3 regions of the Exiguobacterium sp. RIT341 genome follow, and region 3 is predicted to be linked to each of the others. Evidence: riboswitches for the same ligand, from Rfam matches in the RefSeq annotation. Region 3 holds a riboswitch; each other region holds the start of a gene.
What was found. Region 3 has a riboswitch for S-adenosylmethionine ahead of BW42_RS00175 (methionine ABC transporter ATP-binding protein). Riboswitches for the same ligand answer to the same signal wherever they lie in the genome.
Positions count from the first base shown of each region.

Region 1: linked by a shared signal. The riboswitch ahead of BW42_RS13500 (Na+/H+ antiporter NhaC family protein) and the one ahead of BW42_RS00175 (methionine ABC transporter ATP-binding protein) in region 3 are both predicted to bind S-adenosylmethionine.
Region 2: linked by a shared signal. The riboswitch ahead of BW42_RS12845 (LLM class flavin-dependent oxidoreductase) and the one ahead of BW42_RS00175 (methionine ABC transporter ATP-binding protein) in region 3 are both predicted to bind S-adenosylmethionine.

Region 1 is NZ_JFYW01000010.1:225,535-228,812, forward strand. It holds gene BW42_RS13500 (Na+/H+ antiporter NhaC family protein) at 1-1,309, opposite strand, end outside; SAM riboswitch class I at 1,391-1,495, opposite strand; gene BW42_RS13505 (metal ABC transporter solute-binding protein, Zn/Mn family) at 1,565-2,578, opposite strand; gene BW42_RS13510 (alpha/beta hydrolase) at 2,748-3,278, shown strand, end outside.
Region 2 is NZ_JFYW01000010.1:88,119-91,396, forward strand. It holds gene BW42_RS12835 (DUF817 domain-containing protein) at 1-623, shown strand, start outside; gene BW42_RS12840 (DUF975 family protein) at 821-1,459, shown strand; SAM riboswitch class I at 1,570-1,672, shown strand; gene BW42_RS12845 (LLM class flavin-dependent oxidoreductase) at 1,747-2,805, shown strand; gene BW42_RS12850 (RimK family alpha-L-glutamate ligase) at 2,802-3,278, shown strand, end outside.
Region 3 is NZ_JFYW01000001.1:26,503-29,780, forward strand. It holds gene BW42_RS00165 (PLP-dependent cysteine synthase family protein) at 1-616, shown strand, start outside; gene BW42_RS00170 (bifunctional cystathionine gamma-lyase/homocysteine desulfhydrase) at 609-1,775, shown strand; SAM riboswitch class I at 1,833-1,937, shown strand; gene BW42_RS00175 (methionine ABC transporter ATP-binding protein) at 2,016-3,038, shown strand; gene BW42_RS00180 (methionine ABC transporter permease) at 3,035-3,278, shown strand, end outside.

The DNA of each region.
Region 1 (3,278 bases), on a different contig from region 3:
AAGAAGAGATTTTTTCCTGTTGAGCAACTGATTTTTTCGGACGTGGGAAACCAAAGATGATGGCAATCGATCCACAGACGAAGAGCAGGAACGGATAGAACAGATACGGAATCAGTTCTGGTGAAGCTGTCTTCGTCAACTCTGCTGCGATCAGCAGTTGTGCCCCATACGGAATGATGCCTTGAATACCACAAGAGAAGATATCAAGAATACTCGCTGATTTCTTGCGGTCGATTTCATACGTATCAGCGATTTCAGCCGCGAGTGGTCCAGCGACGAGAATCGAGATCGTATTGTTCGCCGTTGCGAGGTTCGTCGCACTGACGAGTGCTGCCATACTGAATTCAGCACCGCGACGCTGTGAAATCTTGCGCGTCAACGTCTCTTTCAAGTAGGCGATTCCGCCATTGAACGTGATCAAACTGACGAGACCACCCATGAGGAGTGTCAAGATTGAAATCTCTGCCATGCCCATCATTCCTTCAGACATCGAAAGGACGAACCCACTTAAGCCAAAGCTACCGTCGATCATACCGATGATTCCAGTGAGCAATGTGCCACCGACGAGAACAAGAATGACATTGACACCAAATAGTGCAAGGACGATGACGGCGAGATACGGAATTAATTTGTAGAACTCGAATGCTTTAGCTGCTGCCGCATCGCCAGAACCAGAAACGAACGCGAGTAAGATGACCGTTAAGACGGCAGCCGGGAGAACGATCATGAAGTTCGTCCGGAATTTATCGCGCATGTTCGTTTTTTGTGTCCGAACGGCAGCGATTGTCGTATCCGAGATGAACGACAAGTTATCACCGAACATCGAACCACCAACGACTGACGCTGCTGCGATCGCAACGTTGATACCTGTTGCTTCATGAATACCAAAGGCGATTGGAGCAAGTGCAGCAATCGTTCCAGTCGAAGTTCCCATTGCCATCGAGATGAAGGCAGCGATGACGAACAGACCGCTCATCAGGAGTGACGGAGGTAGGAACGTTAAGGCAGCATTGACGGTCGCATCAATGGCGCCGATTGCTTCTGCCGTTCCAGAGAACGTACCGGCTAATAAGAAGATGAAGACCATAATCATGATATCGGGATTTCCGGCACCGGTTGCGATTCGTTCAACCGTTTGATTAATCGATCCTTTCGTCGTGATTGCAGCAAAGATCAGCGCGATCAAAGCAGCGATCAGAATCGGGAATTTGTAAAAGTCGTCATAGAAGATACCGGCTCCGATGAAGAGGACCAGAAATACGACGAGGGGAAGCAGTGCCCATTTGTTAGGCGTGATCATTTCATTCATTGTTGACACCTCGTTTCTCAAAGATACAAAAAAAGACCCCTTCGCAAGAAAGAAGGAGGTCTTTATGAAATAAAGACGCTCTTCTTATCTCTCAAGCTTTCGCTTGCTGGATTTGGCACAGTACGAATCAAATCGTCCGCTGCCGAAACATCATTGGGCCAGTCCCTCCGTTTCTCGCGATAAAAAGAAGTCATTCAATTGTTGTAAAACACGTTTCTTACCGTACCGCATTGAGTAACGCGTGTCAACTGTACTTTACTGAAGTGCCTGTTCTAACGTCTGGACGTTTTCTTCCATCAACTTAAAATACGAGCTGTTTTGCTGCGATTTCGTCACCGACTCGAGGTTATGGATCGTCACGGATTTAGCTCCGATTTCTTTTTGGATGACACGCGCAACCTTTGGTGAAACCGTTTCTTCGAACGCGACGTGTTTCAAATCATGCATCCGCGCTTCTTTCACTAAAGCAGCCAGTTGTTTTTGTGAGGGTTCATCGGAAGGGGAAATTCCGGCGATTGGAAGCTGCGTGAAACCATATCGTTCGGCGAGGTAACCGTAAGCTGCATGTGTGACGAGAAGTTCTTTTTTTGATCCGTCAGCGACGGCTTGCTTGAACTCTTTATCGAGTGCGTCAGCTTGCTGATCGAACGCTTTCAAGTTTTTTTCGAATGTTGCTTTGTCTTTTGGTACTTCTTTTGATAAGGCGACTGTGATAGAACGTGCCATTGCTTTGGCGTTGACAGGATCAAGCCAGACGTGTGGATCGTATTTTCCATGATCGTGTTCTTCCTCTTCGTGCGCATGTTCATCAGTTGCGTGATCATCGTGCCCTGCATCTTCGTGCGCATGCTCTTCTTCTGTATGTCCCTCTTCTTCATGTGCGTGAAGCGTAGCATCCGATTCCAGCAAAGTGACATCCTTACTCGTCTCGACGAACCGGACGTCCGTGCCTTTTAGACTCTCTTGGATTTTTTTTGAATAGGGTTCAAGTGTCGTACCCGTCAAAAGGAAAAGGTCACCTTTGGCAATCTCAGTGAGTTGCTTTGACGTCGGTTCATAGGAGTGCGGATCTGCTCCAGGTGGGACGATCATCTTGACGTTGACTTGATTACCACCGATTTCACGGGCAATGGCAGCTGTTGCGAACGTCGATGTATAGATTTCCGTCTTTTTATCATCTGAAGTCGATGAATCGGTGTTTGATCCACAAGCTGCGAGGATACTTGCGCTCGCGAATGCGACCGTTAAAGCAGGAATGATTTTTTTCATTATATGTTACCTCCGTTATTAAAACGTAATTATTCCGATTTGGACTTTTTCACTATAGCGGAACGTTTGAGAAGCGTCAAGTACGAATACCGAGACGTTCGACTTCTTTTAAAACGGGGTAAAAGGATAATAAAATGAAGGAATTGATACGTCTTTTGGAGGTGATCAAGTGAAACGTGAAACTGCATGGCTAATGGGGGGAGCTGCACTACTAACGACAGCAGCTGCGGGAGCAAGTATCTGGAACAATTACGGTGCATTACTTCGGTGGACTGAACCCGCCTTGCCAATCACAGAAAAACAACTCGCACCGCGGACAATCACTTACAAACAAGTGGGAGACCGTACCTTACAACTCGATCTCTATTATCCGCCGGGGGAAGGACCGTTTCCGGTCGCGATCTACGCGCACGGTGGCGCATTCGTTCGTGGAGAGCGCGAGGATCTGTTCTGTTTTAGCCCGATCGTTGATCGCCTGCTTGAACTTGGGGTTGCTGTTTGTAGTATCGATTATCGTCTGTTTGAAGAAGGGAGTTATTTTCCGGATAATCTCGAAGATGTACGGGATGCCTTATGCTTTTTGAACAAAGAAGCAGAAGATCTTCGCATTTTAAGAGGACGGATGATAGTATGGGGAGACTCAGCCGGAGCTGCACTCATGCTGACGACGGCACTTGCCCCATCTGCTTTCGTTGGTGAG
Region 2 (3,278 bases), on a different contig from region 3:
TCTTACTTGTCACGCGTTATGAAACGCTGGAAGAGTTCAAACTGATCTTACTCTTTCACGTGATTGGTCTAGCACTTGAACTGTTCAAAGTGAACGTTGGGTCTTGGAGTTATCCGGAACAGGCTCTAACGAAAGTGGCTGGTGTTCCCTTGTATGCAGGATTCATGTATGCAAGTGTCGCAAGTTATGTCTGTCAAGCGTTCCGAAGATTTCATTTACGCTTCACAGCATTCCCACCACCTTGGCTTGCGATCAGCGTAGGCAGTCTCGTCTATCTCAACTTCTTCACCCACCACTGGATCTTCGATGCACGCTGGCTATTGATGGTCCTCGTCGTCCTTGTCTTCTATAAGTCATGGGTTCATTTTACGATCGAGCAGACGATCTACCGGATGCCGCTCGTCCTGTCTTTTTTACTGATCGCGTTCTTTATTTGGATCGCTGAGAATATCGTGACGTTCTTTAAAGGGTGGGTCTATCCGCATCAGGAAAGAGGATGGGAAGTCGTTGATCTCGGAAAATTGTCTTCTTGGTTCCTGCTTGTGATCATCACGGTCCTGATCGTCATCGTCGCGAAATACAAGCAACGGGATCCGGCTGTGGAGATATATCAGCATACATAGACGAAAAACATGACATTTCGTTTGCGATGAAGCGCTTCGATGTTCAACGCTCGTTCTAACATGTGGACGACAAACAACTTGAGCGTGCTTGGCTCAACCAGCAACGAGACGGGAAATTATTGAAAAAAGAGTGAAACATTAGAAGTTTTAAGCCGTAGAGTAAGGTGAGAACTTATTTTTCAAGGAGGACCTTACTCATGTCATCTCAATTAAAGAAAGCAGCGAAGGAGTCGCTCAGCGGTCGTTGGGGATTTGCAGTCCTAGCTTTTCTGCTGTTTAGTATTATTCAGGGTGTTCCTAATTTATTTGGATCGGATATCGATGAGCCGTCTAGTAGTATAGATCTCGTTGTATCATTGGTGTCGATTTTATTGATTCCAGTAGGAGTCGGTTGGACATGGATTGCCATGTCGATTGCTCGTGGCGAAGAAACGAAAGTGACGGATTTGTTTGAGCCATATGGTATGTTCCTGAAAGTGGTGGGGCTGGCCATTGTTCAATTCATCTTTATCGCGCTCTGGACGTTACTCTTAATCATCCCTGGTATCATCAAGTCATTCTCTTACTTGTTGACGTACTACATCCTTCGGGATGAGCCGTCAATCGGTATTCTCGAGGCAATCACGCGTTCACGTCAACTCATGGATGGTCATAAAATGGAAGCATTTTTACTCTTCCTATCATTCATTGGTTGGGCGTTGCTTGTCATCGTTACGCTTGGTCTTGCTGTCCTATGGGTCGGACCATACTTCAGTGTCACGCTTGCCAAATTCTACGATCGTATTCGTGGGGAGCAGGCGCCAGAGCAGACATCAGATTTCGTCGCACCATACTAATTCCGAATCCCGACATCACGTCGGGATTTTTCTTTAGGGGTAAATCCGATAGGAAAAGACGGTTTAATGGTTGCTTTAGTTCAATGAATTCTGTACGATGAATGCAACACATCTTATCTAGAGAAGTCGAGGGACTGGCCCGAAGACACTTCAGCAACCCCGCTATGGCGGAAGGTGCTACTTCCAGGAAGGAATACCTTCTGAAGATAAGAGCGGACAGGACAAGATACCGTCGCTCTTTTCGAACTTCGAAAAGAGCGTTTTTTTATGATAAGGGGGACGATGGAGTGGAGTATGGTTTTTGGTTACCGATTTTTGGGGGATGGTTACGTAACGTCGAGGATGAACAGATGCCAGCGACATTCGATTATGCGAAACAAGTCGCACAAACAGCTGAACGCATCGGCTTCTCGACGACGTTAATTGCGGAATTGAACTTGAACGATATCAAAGGCATCAAGGAACCGAGTCTTGAGGCATGGACAACGGCAGCGGCGATTGCTGCAACAACAGAACGTCTTGAAATCATGACAGCGGTTCGTCCCGGGTTCCATAATCCGGCGACGACGGCGAAGATGGCGGCAAACATCGATCAGTTGAGTGGAGGACGATTTACGCTCAATGTCGTCTCGGCCTGGTGGGCAGAAGAAGCAAAACAATACAACGGTATTTTTACTGCACACGATGAACGCTATGCCCGAACGGAAGAGTTCGTCACGGTCATGAAAGGACTATGGGCAGATGCGTCACCGTACAGCTTCTCCGGCAATCACTACACGATCGAACAGGCAGAACTCCATCCGAAACCCGTCCAGCGTCCGGGAATTAAGCTCTACGCTGGTGGAGAGAGTGAAGCCGGAAAACGGACGATCGTCGAACATTGTGATGCCTACGTCATGCATGGAGGCACTGTTGAAGAAGTAGCTCATAAAATCAATGACATGAAAATACGCCGGGAAGCGACGGGACACGCACCGCTTGAGAGCTTCGGTCTTGCTGCCTACATCATTTGCCGGGATACGGAAGAAGAAGCGCTTCTTGAGTGGCAACGCATCACGGACGTCAAGGAAGACAGCGCCGGTTATGCCGGTTATCAAGATTTCATCAGTAAATCGCAACTCGAACAACAGGTCGAGCGAAATGATTATTCCGTCTCGAACCGTGGTCTGCGACCGAACTTGATCGGAACACCAGAACAGATTGCCGAACGGATTCTAGCGTTCGAAGCCGTTGGTGTCACGTTGCTCTTGTTACAATTCTCACCACAACTCGAAGAAATGGAACGCTTTGCCCGTGACGTAATGCCACTGGTCGAAGCGAAACGAAAGGTAGGTCAACAATCATGACAAAAATTCATATTCTCCACGAAAACCAAGAATGGACGGATCATCTCATCAAACGTCTCGAAGAACTCAAGTTGCCGTACGAGCAGTGGCACTTGAATGAAGGAATCGTACCGTTAGATGAACTGCCGCCAGAAGGTGTCTTTTACAGTCGTATGAGTGCGTCTTCGCATACGCGGGGGCATCGTTATGCGCCAGAGTTGACGGAAGGGGTCCTCGCTTGGTTAGAAGAGCATGACCGGACTGTCTTTAACGGAACGCGTGCGCTCCGTCTTGAAGTCAGCAAAGTCAATCAATACACGGCATTGCGTAAGGCTGGGATTCGTGTACCAAAGACAACAGCTGCTGTCGGACGTGATCAAATCGTACAAGCAGCAAAAGAAATCGGTGTTTCGTCATTCATCACGAAACATAACCGTGCCGGGAAAGGTCTCGGCGTCCAGTTATTCCATTCGATTGAAGCACTTGAAGCTTAT
Region 3 (3,278 bases):
GTTGATGCGGGCACTCGGCGCAACCGTCGTCAACACGCCGACTGAACTCGATATGCAAGGGGCAATCGACCGGGCAAAAGAACTCGGTCAGGAAATTCCGAACAGTTACGTTCCGTTACAATTCGAAAACGAAGAGAACCCAGTCACGTATCAGCGGACACTCGGTCCTGAGCTGATGGCGGACTTGCCGCACATCGACTGGTTCGTTGCCGGTTGTGGTTCAGGTGGTACGTTCGCCGGAACAGCGGACTTCTTAAAACAACGTCTCGGTACAAAAGCAGCAATCGTTGAACCGGAAGGCTCCGTCTTAAATGGTGGTCCAGCGGGTCCGCACAAGACAGAAGGCATTGGGACAGCAAAATGGCCAAGTCTCGTTCCGCGTGAACTCGTCGACGAGATTCATACGATTTCTGACCGCGATGCATTTGACGCGGTTCATACACTCGCTGCTCGCGAAGGATTGCTCGTTGGTAGTTCAGCAGGGGCAGCGCTCGTTGCTGCGCTTGATATCGCAAAGCGTCACCCCGGCAGTACGATCGTCACCGTCTTCGCAGACAGTGCCGAACGCTACTTAAGCCAACAAATCTTTGAAAAGGTGGACGAAACTCATGCGTAAGAAGACAGCATTGATTCATGGAGGAACAGGTGTCGACCGGGCAACAGGAGCCGTCACACCTCCGATCTATCAAACAAGCACATACAAGCAGGATAAAATCGGTCAACTCAAGGACGGATACGAATACTCACGGACAGCGAACCCGACACGGACGAGCATCGAACGATTGATTGCGGATCTTGAAGGTGGCGCACGTGGTTTTGCATTCGGTTCTGGGATGGCAGCGATTCATGCCGTCTTCCACTTGCTTGAGTCTGGCGACCACATCGTCATGACGGATGACGTCTACGGTGGTACGTTCCGCTTGATGCAACGCGTCTTACCGAAGTTCAACATCCAAGTGACATTCGTCGATACGACGGACCTCGCGGCAACGGAAGCAGCGATCCAGGACAACACGAAGATTGTCTACGTCGAAACACCGACGAACCCGTTGTTGAAAGTAACAGACATCACAGCCATCGCAACGATTGCCAAACGTCACGATCTTAAACTCGTCGTCGACAACACGTTCGCGACTCCATACCATCAACAACCACTCGCACTTGGTGCTGACATCGTCTTACACAGTGCAACGAAATACATCGGCGGACACTCGGACGTCGTCGCTGGACTTGTCGTCGTCAAAGATGATGCGCTTGGCGAAGAGCTTCACTTCATCCAAAACTCGACAGGCGGCGTGCTTGGACCGCAAGACAGCTTCTTGCTCGTCCGTGGTCTACGTACGCTCGGTATCCGGATGGATGCGATCGAAGAGACAGCGCATGATCTCGTTGCGTTCTTACAAGCACAAGACATCGTCTCGAACATCTTCTACCCAGGACTGGCATCGCATCCTGGACATGACATCCAAGCGAAACAAGCGACTGGATTCGGTGGGATGATCAGCTTTGATGTCGGTTCAGCAGCGAACGCAGAAAAACTCGTCGAGGCGACACACTTCTTCACACTTGCTGAGAGTCTTGGTGCCGTCGAGAGTCTGATTTCGGTGCCGGCACGGATGACGCACGCGTCGATCCCAGCAGAACGTCGGGCAGAACTCGGCATCACGGACGGTCTCGTCCGGATTTCAGTTGGACTTGAGGATGCGGAAGATTTGAAAGAAGACTTAACACGTGCTTTCACGTTCCTCGAAAAAGTTTCTGAAAAAACTGTTTGACAACAAAAATAACCCCTGCTAATATTCAGAATATATTCTACAAACTTAATACCGAAACTCTTATCGAGAGTGGTGGAGGGACTGGCCCGATGAAACCCGGCAACCGCGGATCTGATCCGAAGTGGTGCTAATTCCAGCAGACAAAAGTCTGGGAGATGAGAGCAAATGGTTTTGTGTACTGAAAAGTGCGCGCGTTTGCTCTAAAACGCGCGCACTTTTTTTATTTTAGGAGGGACAGTTGTGATTCGTTTACAAGACGTAGGAAAGATTTATCGCTCAAAGCGCGGAGCGGTCGAAGCCGTCGCGAATGTCGATCTGACAATCGAACGCGGTGAAATTTTTGGAATAATCGGTTATTCCGGAGCAGGGAAATCGACCTTGATCCGATTGTTGAATATGCTCGAAGCACCAACGAGTGGTTCGATTCAAATCGATGGTGTCGAAATGACATCACTGAAACCAAAAGAATTACGAGGCGTCCGCAAGAATGTCTCAATGGTTTTCCAGCACTTCAACTTACTCTGGTCACGGACTGTTGAAGAAAACATCATGTTCCCACTCGAACTCGGTGGCTTCCCGAAGGCTCGCCGTAAGGAACGAGTTGCGGAACTGATTCAACTCGTTGGTTTAGATGGACGTGAAAAAGCCTATCCGTCGCAATTATCGGGTGGTCAAAAGCAACGTGTCGGTATCGCTCGGGCACTCGCATCGAACCCTGACGTTCTCTTATGTGACGAGGCAACGAGTGCACTCGATCCGAAAACAACGGACTCAATCCTTGAGTTACTCGTCGATATCAACCAGAAACTAAAACTGACGATCGTCTTGATCACACACGAGATGCATGTCATTCAAAAAATCTGTCACCGGGTCGCCGTCATGGAAGCCGGTAAAATCGTCGAGCAAGGACCGGTCGCAGAAGTTTTCCGTCACCCGAAACAAGCGATGACGAAAGAATTCGTCAAACAATTGACGTCGCCATCGGAGAACGAGTTGACGTTTGCGAAACTCCGCGAACGGTATCCAACCGGAAAAATCGTTCAATTGACGTTCGTCGGATCGACAGCGGAAAGCCCGATCATTGCGGAAGTCATGAAAGATTCACCCGTCCTGTTCAATATCATCGGCGGAAACGTCGGTCAATCACAGGAAGGGGCACTCGGTACACTGTTCATTCAGTTGATCGGGGAAACAGAAGCAACACAAGCGGTCATTACGAAGCTTCAAGCCAGTGATGTTGAAGTGGAGGTGGATCACCGATGATTTCATTCTTTGACAACCTAGACTGGGACATGGTGTGGGAAGCGACAGGTAGTACGATCTATATGACGGCAGTCGCTGGTCTTTCGACATTCGTTCTCGGTTTGATCATTGGTTTATTATTGTTTGCGACAAACGAAGAGTTGTTGTTCAAGAATCGGGCGTTTTATTCGATCTTGAGCTTAATCGTTAACGTCTTCCGTTCGATTCCGTTCATCATCTTACTGATCTTATTGATTCCAT